3 regions of the Lysobacter korlensis genome follow, and region 1 is predicted to be linked to each of the others. Evidence: predicted binding sites of a transcription regulator. Region 1 holds the regulator's gene; each other region holds the start of a gene.
The links. The regulator FliA, encoded in region 1, starts transcription of late flagellar genes. The targets are predictions, from matches to a motif close to TAAAGTTTNNCNNNCNNNGGCCGATAA.
Positions count from the first base shown of each region.

Region 2: ACFFGH_RS01765 (GGDEF domain-containing protein) is a predicted target of FliA. The motif match lies at 1,838-1,864, and genes of this name have one in related genera.
Region 3: motA (flagellar motor stator protein MotA) is a predicted target of FliA. The motif match lies at 2,530-2,556, and genes of this name have one in related genera.

Region 1 is NZ_JBHLTG010000001.1:941,288-945,804, reverse strand. Features, by position in the region: gene flhF (flagellar biosynthesis GTPase FlhF) at 1-557, shown strand, start outside; gene ACFFGH_RS04210 (MinD/ParA family protein) at 586-1,476, shown strand; gene ACFFGH_RS04205 (RNA polymerase sigma factor FliA) at 1,473-2,228, shown strand; gene cheY (chemotaxis response regulator CheY) at 2,380-2,772, shown strand; gene ACFFGH_RS04195 (protein phosphatase CheZ) at 2,838-3,404, shown strand; gene ACFFGH_RS04190 (chemotaxis protein CheA) at 3,346-4,517, shown strand, end outside.
Region 2 is NZ_JBHLTG010000001.1:405,045-409,561, reverse strand. Features, by position in the region: gene ACFFGH_RS01770 (hypothetical protein) at 50-562, shown strand; gene ACFFGH_RS01765 (GGDEF domain-containing protein) at 721-1,755, opposite strand; gene ACFFGH_RS01760 (energy transducer TonB) at 2,305-3,231, opposite strand; gene ACFFGH_RS01755 (ankyrin repeat domain-containing protein) at 3,292-4,517, opposite strand, start outside.
Region 3 is NZ_JBHLTG010000001.1:1,268,118-1,272,634, forward strand. Features, by position in the region: gene ACFFGH_RS05765 (DMT family transporter) at 1-72, shown strand, start outside; gene ACFFGH_RS05770 (VOC family protein) at 174-683, opposite strand; gene ACFFGH_RS05775 (hypothetical protein) at 716-1,021, opposite strand; gene speG (spermidine N1-acetyltransferase) at 1,119-1,673, shown strand; gene ACFFGH_RS05785 (BON domain-containing protein) at 1,757-2,392, opposite strand; gene motA (flagellar motor stator protein MotA) at 2,590-3,450, shown strand; gene motB (flagellar motor protein MotB) at 3,463-4,491, shown strand.

The DNA.
Region 1 (4,517 bases):
CTGCCCGCAACCGCGCCCGCGACGTCGCGCTGGTCACCACCGACGTCAGTCGCGCCGGTGCGCGCGAACAGCTGCATGCGCACGGCCGCCGACTCGGCATCACCGTCTGCGAGGCCGACGGCCCGGAAGCGCTGAACGCCACGCTCGACCAGCTGGCCGACTACCCGCTGGTGCTGGTCGATACCGCCGGCTACGCCGCCCGCGACCGCGCGCTGCTGAGCCAGATCCTGTGGCTGCGCACTGCGCGCCGTGTGCGCAGCCTGCTGGTGCTGCCCGCCAACGCGCACCCGCATGACCTCAGCGAAATCATCCGCCGCTACCGCCCGGCTTCGCCGGAAGGCGTGGTGCTGACCAAGACCGACGAGACCGGCCGCCTGGGCGCCGCGCTGTCGGTGCTGGTCAAGCAGGACATGCATCTCGCCTACACCACTTCGGGACAGCAGGTGCCGCACGACATCGAGGCCGCCGACCCCGTTCGCCTCGTCGCTTCACTCGAAAAACTGCGCCGCGCTGCCGACAACCCCTTGATGACCGAGGACCGCCATGCCGTCGCCTGACCCCAACGCATCCTGCCTCGGACACGACATGAACGGACATGACACCACGGCCGCCGACCCGGCCCCTTGCGCCGAAGCGGCGCCCGCCACGCCGGCGAGCGTCGCGCCGGTCAGGGTGATCGCGGTGGCCAGCGGCAAGGGCGGCGTCGGCAAGACGTCGGTCTCGGTCAACCTGGCGATGTCGCTGGTGATGGCCGGCCGCCGCACGCTGCTGCTCGACACCGACCTCGGCCTCGCCAACGTCGACGTGATGCTCGGCCTGTCGCCGCGCTTCACGCTGGCCGACGTGATCGCCGGACGCTGCGAACTGGCCGACACGATCATCGAAGGCCCCGGTGGCCTCTGGGTGGTCCCCGCCGCATCGGGCAAGCGCCACATGACCGAACTCACCCCGGCGCAGCACGTCGGCCTGGTGCATGCCTTCAGCCAGCTCGACCTGCCCATCGACACGATGGTCGTCGACAACGCAGCCGGCATCGCCGATGGCGTGCTGACGTTCTGCCAGGCCGCGCAGGACGTGATCATCGTGGTCTGCGACGAGCCGGCCTCGGTCACCGACGCCTACGCGCTGGTCAAGGTGCTCAGCCGCGAACGCGGTGTGACCCGGGTGCAGGTGCTCGCGAACCAGGTCGGCAGCCCGCAGGAAGGCCGCCACCTGTTCGAGAAGCTCGAACGCGTCAGCGCGCGTTTCCTCGACGTCACGATGTCGTATCTCGGTGCGATTCCACGCGATGAATGGCTGCGCCGCGCGGTGCAACGCCAGGAAGCCGTCGTCGAGGCATTCCCATCCAGCCCGTCCGCACTCGCTTTCCGCGACATCGCGCGACGCGCATCCCAATGGCAGGTCCCGCAAGGTCCGCGCGGACATGTCGAATTTTTCCTTGAACGGCTGGTGACCCCAGCCAGGAGCGCCGCATGAATGCCATGGCCGCCGCCCAGTACCGCGCTGCGCGCCCGCAGGTCGACACCGCCGCGATCGTCGAGAAGCACGCCGAACTCGTGCGCCGCATCGCGCACCACCTCGCCGCGAAGCTGCCCGCCAGCGTCGAGATCGATGACCTGATCCAGGCCGGCATGCTCGGCCTCATCGAGGCCGCGAAGAACTTCCAGTCCGACCAGGGTGCCGCGTTCGAGACGTATGCCTCGATCCGCATCCGCGGCGCGATGATCGACGAGATCCGTCGTGGCGACTGGGTGCCGCGCTCGGTGCATCGCCGCTACCGCGACGTCGTCGCTGCCACGCGCGCCGTCGAGCAGGCCACCGGCCGCGCTGCGACGTCGCAGGAAGTCGCCACCGCGCTCGGCGTGAGCATCCCCGAGTACCACGCGATGCTCGAGGACGCCGCACGCGGACAGTTGCTGAGCCTGGACGCGCATGCCGAGGAGCACGACGGCGAGCCGCGCCTGGCCACCGCCGATGGCACGACGCCGGCACGCGCATTCGAGCACGAGGAGTTCCGCGGCGCGCTTGGTGCCGCGATCGGCCTGCTGCCCGAGCGCGAGCAACTGGTGCTGTCGCTGTACTACGAGCAGGAACTGAACCTGCGCGAAATCGGCGCGGTGCTGTCGATCAGCGAATCACGCGTCTGCCAGATCCACGGCCAGGCCATGCTCCGGCTGCGCTCTCGCCTGGGCGACTGGCGCGGCATCGACGCCGACAACGACGACTGATCGCGACACGCGTCACCGAACCGGTGTCGTCCTGGTCCGGAAGGTTCAGGACCGACGGCACCGGTCGATATCCGCCGCAAGGGGCGTGTGCCGGACCTGACCCCGCCGGTATGCGCCCCACCCCATTACCGCATCGCCGCACGAGCCCTTCATGGACAAGAACATCAAGATTCTCATCGTCGACGACTTCTCGACCATGCGCCGCATCGTCAAGAACCTGCTCAGCGACCTGGGCTTTTCCAACACCGCCGAGGCCGACGACGGCACGACGGCGCTCGAGGAACTCAAGCGCGCGAAGTACGACCTGATCATCACCGACTGGAACATGCCGGGCATGACGGGCATGGAACTGCTCAAGCACGTGCGTGCCGACGCCGCGCTGAGCAAGACGCCGGTGCTGATGGTCACGGCCGAAGCCAAGCGCGAACAGATCATCGAAGCCGCCCAGGCGGGCGTGAACGGCTACGTCATCAAGCCGTTCACCGCCGGCACCCTGAGCGAGAAGCTGGGCAAGATCTTCGAGCGCCTCGAGGCCGCGGCGTGAACGCCCAGGTCCTCACCGATCCCGACAGTCTGTCGACCGACAGTCGCGAGGCCATCATCCGGCGCGTGCGCGCCGCGCTTGGGGCGATCGAGAATGACGACCAGGCCGGCTTCCGCGAAAACCTCGACGCGCTGGTCGAATGGCGCAACCAACCGCTGGTGCAGGGCCTGGTGCGGCTTGCACGCGAACTCGGCCAGGCCTTCGGCGACGGCGAGGGCGCGAGCACCGGCGGCTCGCTGCCCGAGGCCTGCGCGCGCCTCGAGCACGCGGTGAAGATGAGTGAGGACGCCAGCCATCGCACGATGGACATGATCGACCAGTGCCGCGACCTGCTGGCGACGATTCCGGTCGCGCCGGGAAGCGAGGCGGCCGAGGCCGCGGCCGGCATGCGCGTGCGGTTTTCCGAAATGACCGCCGCGCAGGGCTACCAGGACCTGACCGGCCAGATCATCAAGCGCGTCGTCGACATCGTGCGCTGCGTGCATGCCGCAAGCGATGGCGTGATGCCCGAGTCCGCGCCGCTGCAGCTGCCCGCGTCGTCGAAGGGCTTCGGCCCGGCCGTCACCGGCGTCGATGCCGCACCGGCCACGCAGGACGACGCAAACGATTTGTTGTCATCGCTGGGACTTTGACGTGAGCGAAGCCGAATCCGACATCTGCGCTGACTTCCTGATCGAGGCGCGCGAAATCGTCGACCAGCTCGGCGAGCAGCTCGTCGCACTGGAACAGTCGCCGTACGACCGCGACTGCCTCAATGCGGTGTTCCGCGGCTTCCACACGATCAAGGGCGGCGCAGGCTTCCTCGACTTCCCCGCGATGGTGACGATTTGCCACGCGGTCGAGGACCGGCTCAACGCCGCGCGCAGCAGCGAAGCGTCGATGGACGAAATCGCGTTCGACGCGACGCAGCAGTCGATCGACCTGCTCAGCGATATGCTCGATGCGATCGGGCGTGGCGAAACGCCCGAGGAACCACCGGAATCACTGGTCGCCGCGCTGCACGTCGGTCCGGCGGAGCCGGCCGTCGCCGCAGCGCCGACTATGCAGGTCACCGACCTGCCTGAAAACCTCGACGACCTGGACTTCGACGCCCTGCTCGACAGCCTGCACGGTGCGGGCGCCCTGCCCGGTGCAGCGCCGGCCGCGGCGGCAGCGCCCAAGCCGAAGCCGCCCCCCCCGGCGCGCGACACCAAACCCAAGCCGAAGCCGGTTGCCGCGGCGAATGCCGAGCCCGCCGAAGCCACCGTGCGCGTCGACGTGCGGCGCCTGGACGCGATGGTGAACCTGGTCGGCGAACTGGTGCTGGCGCGCAACCGCCTCAAGACGATCCGTCCGCGCCTGCGCGACGAGGATCTCGATCGTGCGGTCACCGCGCTTGATGCCGCCACCTCGCGCCTGCAGTCGGCGGTGATGACCGTGCGCATGCAGCCGGTCGGTCGCGTGTTCTCGCGCTTCCCCAAACTCGCGCGGGATGTGTCGCGCCAGCTCGGCAAGGCCGTCGACCTCGAAGTCGTCGGCGCCGATACCGAACTTGATCGCAACCTCGTCGAGGCGCTGGCCGATCCGCTGGTGCACCTGATGCGCAACGCGATCGACCATGGCATCGAATCACCGCAGCAGCGCCGCGCCGCCGGCAAGCCTGAAACCGGCAACGTGCGCCTGAGCGCACAGCAGGAAGGCGACCACGTCTCGATCGAAGTGCGCGACGACGGCGGCGGCATCGACCCCGAGAAGATCCGCCGCAG
Region 2 (4,517 bases), 540 kb from region 1:
TGCGTGCTAACTCTGGCCCTACGCCATCGGCCAGCGAGGGGAGCACGACATGCCGGACCGGACCCTGCACACCGGAGCCACCACCGAGCTGTGGTACGAGCTTGTACGCGACGGCGAAGCGCGCATGCACGTGCGCCTGCCGGATGATGTCGAAAGCTACCTGGTGTTCGTGCTGCATCGGCACCAGCACGACGCGCTGCTGGGCGGACGCACGATGGCGCTGGAATGCCTGCATGGCCTCGAGCTGGTCGGCCGTGCGCGGACCGACGCGCTGCGTGATGTCGGTGACCGCTGCCTGCTGATCGCGGGGTTGTTTCCGCGGCTCGCGCGCCGGCGCAACGTGCAGCCGGGCTACTACGCCGCGCTCGGACAGGCGGCGTATGGCGAGGTCTCATTGCTGGCACGCGCTGGCCATGCCGAGCTGTTCGCGCAGCTTGCACGGCGTTTCGATGCGATGCGACGCGTGCTCGGCGGCATTGCCGCGCGCGGAACCGACGTCGCGGAGGCAAGCGGCCAAGCCTGCCCGCTTGCGGTGCAGTCCGGCACAACGGCCATGCATTGAGGCCCCGGGCGTTACGTGCCGGGCGCTGCGCGCTCGTGACTCGTGACTCGTGACTCGTGACTCGTGACTCGTGACTCGTGACTCGCGACTCGCGACTCGCGACGCGTGATCGCGTGATCGCGTGATCGCGTGATCGCGGAGCTTGAATCAGCCGTCCCTCAGTCGCGCAGCGCCGCCTGCCGCTGCAGCAGGTCGACGACCGTCGCCTCGACCTGCGAGGGTGCGACGACGACGCGGTTGCGGCCGTCGCGCTTGGCGCGATACATCGCGCTGTCGGCGCGCGCGAGCCACTCGCTGACGCTTTCACGCGCACCGAGTTCGGCCGCGCCGATCGACACCGTGATCGGCCGCCCGTCCACCTCGACCATGTCCGCCACGCGTGCACGCAGCGTGTCGCACAGCGATGCGAGCGCGGTCGTATCGATACCGGGAAGCAGCAGCACGAATTCCTCGCCGCCGTAGCGGAACAACCGGTCACCCCGCCGCGTGGCTGCGCCGATGACGCGGGCGAAGTCGACGAGCACTCGGTCGCCGGTCTCGTGCCCGTGGCCATCGTTGATGCGCTTGAAGTGGTCGATGTCGAGCACCGCCAGGCTGACCGGTACGTTGCCGCGGCGGCTCGTTTCAACCGCAATCGGCAGCTCCTGCTCCATCGCGCGCCGGTTCGCCGCCGAGGTCAGCGTGTCGCGCGTGACGAGCCGTTCGAGCTGCATGCGCTGGTGCTCGGTGCGGTGGGCGAAGATGTACGCGAACAGGCCGACGACCAAGCCGGTGACCGCAAACGCGACCCGCATGAAGCCGCTGTCGAACCCCTGCCCGGTGGCTGCGACGATCAGCACGGTGACCGCGCCATAAGCGATCGCATGGCGGCGCTCGATGAGCAGAAAGCCTGCCACCACGGCCGGATAGGTCCATAGCAGGCCCGACAGACCGACGAGCGACGCCACCACAATCACGCCAATCGCGCCGATGCCCGCGGCCGCGCGCCCGGCCCACTCGACACTGCCTCCGCGCCACATGTAGACGACGCTGCCGGCGATGACCGCCACCACGACGAGATCGATCACGCCCGCCGCGACGTCCCCGGTGGCGAACCGGTACCCCGCGATCGGCAGCAGGCACACGGTCGCCAGTGCGCCGAACAGCGTGATCAGCGCGAAGCGGAAATCGGATTGCAGGCGTTGCCACGGCATGGGGCGGTCTCGATCGATCCTGACGACGGCGGCGATCGCATCGCCTGCCGCTGCGCCCGCGGACCCGGGGCACTCGGAGCAGGTATCGGCCGTCCGGCCGGGGAGTTGAATCGGAATAGTTCGGGCTTCAGCCGGCAGCCGGTTTGACGTCGTCGATCACGGCCCGGTCGCGGCCCTCGCGCTTGACCCTGTACGCAAGCCGACGTGCCGACCGCCGCGAGCGGCAGGCGGCGTCCTACGGCATGAGCGCGGCGCTCGACAAGGGCGTGAAGCCCAACAGCCGGTCGGGCGGCGATTGCGAGAGGCGTTTGCGAGTAGCGCCGCTGCGACCGGGGCGACGCTGGCGCGGCACCGGCGGACTCGCCCCCGGTCGGCAACGCGCCGGCATCTATCAGCTCACGCTGAGTCACCTATGGCGACGGCCATTTCGGCCTGTGCGCCGTGGCGCGAGCCGACACGCTGCCGCGAGCGTGACCGTCATCACCAGCGTGGCGCGGATTCGAGCAGGATTGTCCGATGCAGCAACGCCCCAGCATCGCTGCGGCTCGATCAGCCTTCGCCGATCGGTGTCAGCAGGCGCAGGCCCTGCCCGATCGGATGGACTCCGCCGGCTGCCAGCGCATCCGCGCCTGCCGCCGAGACTTCCGGCTCCCACGGGATCGCGGTCCGTGGACCGGGAATATAGGCGTGCCACTTGTACTCGTTGGGCACGGACTGGCCCGGTGCGACGTAATCGACCGGCACACGCGCCGACCAGTACGGAGCGTCGGCGGCCTCGCCACGCTGCGGCGGCGTGAACGTCCATTTGCGCGCCCCCTGCAGGGCCGACTGCGCAAGCACCTGCCGCCATTTGGTCATTGCGGACTCGTTGTCGATCACGCGCAGGTTCACCTGTTCGGCAATCGCATCCTCTACCCGTCCGTCGCGCCCGATGCGCACGACCACGTACACCGTACCGCCGACGCCGCCCCATGCCGCCGATTCCGGGTAGCTCGGCGGAGGCAAGCTCTTGGACGAGACGGTCTCCCCGGGCGCGTGCGAGCCGAATTGCATGCCGCGCACCTGCAGCGCATAGCGGTCATCGTCGAGCTTCTTGGCGACCACGCGCACGGTCATCGGCGCACGCGCGCGACTCGTGCCCGGCTGCAGCACGACCGGTTCGAAGCGCAATTCTGAGACGCGCTTACCGATCATTTCAGCAATGGCGGGCGGCACCGTATCGCCGCCTTCCAGCGTGTGGGCGAGCACCTCGCCGTCGGCGGTGATATCGATTGAGCCCTTCACCAGCAGGCTCGATTCGGCCTGCTTGCGCACCGCGCGGGGGCCGTTGGCCGACACGGCCGCCCCCATTGCAAGGCACAGGACAATCAACGCGATCCATCGGCTCATTGGGCAAATCCATTCTCGGGTCCGAAGCACAAGCATAGCGCCGCCCACGCGCTTGCCGCAGCGATGCCCGGCCGTGGGCGGATGCAAGGCATGGCGACGGCAGCGAAAGACGCGACCGCTGCATGGCAGAGGCCCTAGGGACCCGCGTCAGCGGTTCTCGCGCAGGAACCGCGCCATCGACACCTGACCGCCGGCCACCGGGACGAGCTCGGCCGCGATGTCGATGAAGCCGCGCATCAGTGCGATATCGCGCGGCGTGCGATTGAGCGTGTCGCGGCGCTCGGGGTCGGCGCCGGCGCGCAGCAGGCGCTGCACGACGCGCACCAGCCCGTGCAACGCAGCGAGGTGCAGCGGGCCGAAGCCGCGCGGGTCCTGCGCGTCGAGGCTGGCACCGTCGTCTAGCAGGCGCTCGAGGCCGGTGATCAGCACGTCCTCGTCGGCAGCGCTGCCGGGCTCGGCACGTGCACCGAGCAGCAGCAGCAAGGGCGTTGCGCCATCGGCGACGCCATCCACCTCGGCACCGGCGAGCAGCAGCGTGTCGAGCAGCGCGACCAGGCGCGTGCGGTCGCGGGCCCCGAAGCCGTACATCGCCGCGCAGTGCAGTGGCGTGCGCTGCTGGGCATCGGTCGCCTGCACGTCCGCGCCGGACGCGAGCAGGCGCGCCGTGAGATCCGGCAGGCCGAGTGCGCAGGCCACCATCAGCACGGTCAGCCCGCCCGGCAGTCGCTGTTCGAGCGGCGCGCCGGCCCTGAGCAACCGGTCGACGATCTCGGCGTGGCGCATGCTGACCGCAGCCGACAACGCCGTGGCGCCGGAGTTCGCCGTGGCCTGCGGGTCGGCGCCACGCGCGAGCAGCAGGTCGACGACCGCGCGATGACCACCGCCCGCGGCACGCAGCAGCGCGCTGCAGCCCTGGCTGTCGACGGCATCGACCGACAGGCCCAGATCGAGCAGGCGGCGCACGGCGTCGGCGTCGCCGACGATCGCGGCGGACGGCACGTCGGCCGGCTGCAGCGCGCGGCGCGGCAGCGGCCAGCCACGCCAGTCGAGCCAGTCGGCCAGATCGCGGCGGCCGGCCGACAGCGCGACCCCGAGCGGGGTCTGGCCATCGGCCGCAAGCAGGTCCGGCGATGCGCCGCGGCGTACCAATGCCTTCAGTGCGGGCGCGCGTCCGAGCGCGGCGGCCAAGTGCAGCGCGCTCATGCCGTGGCTGTCGCGAGCGTCGAGCCCGACGCCCGTCTCCAGCAGCCTGTCGACCAGTCCCATCCAGCCCAGCCGAACGGCCAGCGCCAGCGGCGGGTCGCCTGCCGGAGAGCGCGCGAACGGATCGGCGCCGCGGTCGAGCAGGTCGAGCGCGAACGCTTCCGCGCCCG
Region 3 (4,517 bases), 330 kb from region 1:
AGCATGGGTATTGCCGGCGCGCTGATTCTGGGCAGCGTGGCGCTCAGTCAGCGGTCGGCGAAGGCGAAGTAGTCCCCGGCGAATACCGCCGCGCGTCGCGCCCGTGCCTTACGGCGCGGGGCAGGCCGCAGCAGGACGTCGTGAGGGCCGGTCACCATGACCGGCGGTAGTGCTCAGTGCAGCGCGCCGAACCGGTGCATGGCCGGAGCGACTTCGAGGCGCGGGATCGCGCAACCGAACCACCACAGGTGGCCTTCGATGTCGCGGCAGGCGTAGCTGCGCATGCCGTGCTCCTGTACCGACAGCGGGATCACCACTTCGGCGCCGGCATCGACCGCCTGAGCGTAATGGGCGTCCACGTCATCGACCACAACAAAACAGCTCTGCGTCTCGCGGCCGCCGGTTTCGTCCGGCTGCAGCATGTGGCGGTCGGACTCGGTGCCGTCGTCGGCCGAGCCCAGCATCACCATGCCGTCGCCGCAGGTCAGCCGCGCGTGGTGGACGGTGTGGCCTTCAGCCTGGATGAACTGGGGCTGGAATCCGAACGCGCTGCAGAGCCAATCGATGGCAACGAACGCGTTGCGGTAGCGCAGCCACGGAATGATGGTGCTGACGGTACTCACGTTTGCGGCTCGCCCCGGTTCGACATGGCGCGAGCTTATCGACCTGTCGCGTGAAGCCATCGTGTCATCGGCGGTATTCATTGGCAGGTCGTTCAGGCGTCGTGCCAGTCTTCGTCGGTCTCGAACTCGACCAGCACGTCGAGGTCGAACGCGAGTGCTTCGACCGCTTCGCGCACCCGGCCGGCGGCCGCCCGGTTGGCGGCGCCGACCTCGAGTTCGTGGGTGCCGGGGCCCATGTCGTCGGGCAGCCCGGCCGAGCTCGAATCGGCATCGTCGAGGCGCGGCATCAGGTCGGCGACTTCCTCGACGTGCTCGATCCCGTCGATGCTCGCAAGCAGGTTGCCGATCGCACGGGCATCGTCTTCACTGCCGATCACACGCAGGCGCATCTGGGGCATGGCGGTGTTTCCAAAAACGAGTTGGGGTCAGGCTAGGAGCGGTCCGGCCAAGGCCGCGTGACGGCGCGTACGCATCCGCTCCGCTAGGGTTCAGCTCATGGAAAAGACCCCATCGCCTGCCGCCACGGCCACCGTGACGCTCCGTCCACTCGAGCGCGGTGACCTGCATTTCGTACATCTGCTCAACAACAACCGCAGCGTCATGAGCTACTGGTTCGAGGAGCCGTACGAGTCGTTCGTCGAACTCGAGGAGCTGTTCCGCAAGCACATTCACGATCAGTCCGAGCGCCGTTTCATCATCGAGGACGGCGAAGGGCATCGCGCCGGGCTGGTCGAGCTGGTCGAGATCGACCATCTGCACCGGCGTGCCGAGTTCCTGATCATGGTCTCGCCCGAGCAGCAGGGACATGGCTTCGCGAAGGCGGCCACGCGGCTGGCGATCAACTACGCGTTCCGCGTGCTCAACCTCTACAAGCTCTACCTGCTGGTCGATGTCGACAATGCCGCGGCAATTCACGTCTACGAGGACGCTGGCTTCAAGCGCGAGGGCGTACTGATCGACGAGTTCTTCAGCGACGGCCGCTACCACGACGTGTTGCGCATGTGCCTGTTCCAGCACCAGGCGCTGTCACCCGACATTCCCGGCCCCTGACGCGGGCGGCTTCGGACGGGTAAACGGACGATGCCGACGCCGCGCCCGTCATGTTCGGGCGCGGCGGTGGTGCATCAGACGGCTTACGGGCCGCCCGAGGGTTCGTCCTGCTCTGCGGCCTGACCGTGGATGCCCGGTGCCCCATGGCCGGGCGACGCGCTCGAAAAGCCGCTGCCCTTCTGGCTTTCGCCGGCACGCAGGCCACCCATCGAATCGGTGAACGAGCGCTGCACCTTGTCGACCAGAATGCGATTGTTCACTTCGCGGATGCCGCGGATTTCGTGGACGAGGTCCTCGGCGCGATGCTTCATGCGCCGCTCGGTCACCTCGCCGGTCAGCGTCACCACGCCTTCCTCGACATTGACGAGGATCTCGCTCGCGTCGATGAACGGATCTTCGGTGAGCCGGAAGTACACCTCGTCGGCGATGCTCTCGTCCGAGCGCGTCGCACGCGGGCCGCGGCCGCGATGGCCGGACGGACGGTCCTGGGCGTCCGGGCCGTTGCGCCCGCCCTGCGAATCCGTGCGGAAGTCGCCGTAGCCACCCTGGTCGCGGTAACCGAACGGATCCGGATCGCCGTGGGCCTTGCTGGGACCCCAGGCGCGCGAAGTCACCGAGGGCATGTTTTCGTAGGGGCGCGACGCGAAATCGTCGCTACGGTCTGAGCCGGGCTGCTGTCTGGAGGTCATGGTTGATTCCTGTAGCTCGGTGGACGACATGGCGCCGCATCGACGCCGGTTGCGTCCGACACTAGGCACTGCGGCGTTACCGTCACGGCAAGGCGCTGCGCCCGGCAAACAAAGGTTGCGCCAGGCAGGCGCGCAGCTCGAAGCGGAACGACGCCGAGCACCGGCGCTCAAGAGATGCGTCGCCGGGCCGATACCGCGGACATTGCAGCTGCTCGGATTTCCCCCGGATGTTCCTGATCATTGGTGGCATCGTCGTCATGGCCAGCGTGCTTGGCGGCTTCGTGATGGTCGGCGGCCAGATCATGGCGCTGTGGCATCTCAACGAGGTCATCGTGATCTGCGGCTCGGCCCTGGGCGCGTACATGATCGCGACGCCGCCCAAGGTGATGAAGGCGGCGTTCCGCGCGCCCATCGGGCTGCTCAAGGGGCCGAAGTATCGGCGCCAGGAATACGTAGACCTGCTCAAGCTCATCTACGAGATCCTGATCAAGATGCGGCGCGAGGGCATGATGGCCGTCGAAGCCGACGTCGATAATCCCGAGGAAAGCGCGGTCTTCCAGAAGTACCCGAAGGTCATGGCCGACCATCACATGCTGGATTTCATCACCGACTGCCTGCGGCTGATGGTCGGCAGCAACATGAATCCGCACGAGCTCGAGTCGCTGCTCGAATACGAACTTGAAACCCACCACCACGAAGCGCTCGAGCCTGCGCACTCGGTGCAGAAAGTCGCCGACGCACTGCCGGGCTTCGGCATCGTGGCCGCCGTGCTGGGCATCATCAACACGATGTCAGTCGTCGGCAGCGCGCCTCCGTCCGAGATCGGCTTGAAAGTCGCCTCGGCGCTGGTGGGCACGTTCCTCGGCATCCTGATCGCGTACGGCTACGTGGGCCCGCTGGCAACGGCGATGGAGACCCGCGCGAACGAGGACGCGAAGGCGTTCGAGGTGGTGAAGATGGCGCTGGTCGCATCGGTGCGCGGCTATGCGCCGACGGTAGCGATCGAGTTCGCACGCAAGCTGCTGTTCTCCGACGTGCGCCCGACGTTTGCCGACCTCGAGGCCGACCTCAAGGCCGCCAAGGGCTGACGGAGCACCGCGATGGCGTCCGAGAAGCAACAACAGCAACAACAACCGATCATCGTCGTCCGCAAGAAAAAGGGCGGAAGCGCCCACCACGGCGGCGCGTGGAAAGTCGCGTATGCCGACTTCGTGACCGCGATGATGGCGTTCTTCATGGTCATGTGGCTGACCGCGACCATGACGCCCGAGCAGCTCGGCGGCGTGGCCGACTACTTCAAGAACCCGAGCGCGGTCGCCAGCCGCGGCAGTGCGACGGTGGAGGGCAAGATGGGGCCCGGTGGCGCCGGCGATGCACCGATCAAGGTGTTCGACGCCGTCAAGAATCCGCCCGGTGCGGGCTCGGTGGACCTCAAGGCCGACGCGAAGGCGGCAGAAGAGAAGGAACGTAAGCGGCTCGAAGAGCTCAAGAAGCTGCTCGAAGAGGCGATCGCGAAGAGCCTCGCGATGGCGCCGTTCAAGGATCAGCTGCTGATCGACCTCACGCCGGAAGGGCTGCGCGTGCAGATCGTTGATGCGCAGAACCGGCCGATGTTCGATCTGGGCTCACCCGAGCTCAAGCCGCACACGCGCGCAATCCTGTTCGAGCTGGGGCGGTTCTTCAATCAGGTCGACAACCGCATCGCGATCAGCGGCCATACCGACACCACACCCTACGCCGGCGGCATCACCGGCTACAGCAACTGGGAGCTGTCGGCCGAACGCGCGAACGCGGCACGACGTGCGCTGGTGCGCGGCGGCCTGGCCGAAGAAAAGCTCTCGCGCATCGTCGGCCTGTCCTCGTCGGTGCTGTTCGACCAGGTGGACTCCCGCAATCCGATCAACCGGCGCATCAGCATCGTCGTGCTGAACCCGGCGGCCGAACGCTCGGCCGAAGCCAGCGACCGCGCGCGCGTGGTCGGCGACGGCCGTGCGGTTGACCCGCCGCCGCTGCCGCCGAGCGGCGACGCGGCAGCACTGGCGCGCGCGCCGGCTGCGGTGTCCGCACGCCCGGCAGCGGCCAATGGCCCGGCCGCCGAAGCAGGGGCCGCCCTCGCCAGCCCGCAGTAACGGCGAGGCGCGGAGGGCGCAGCCTG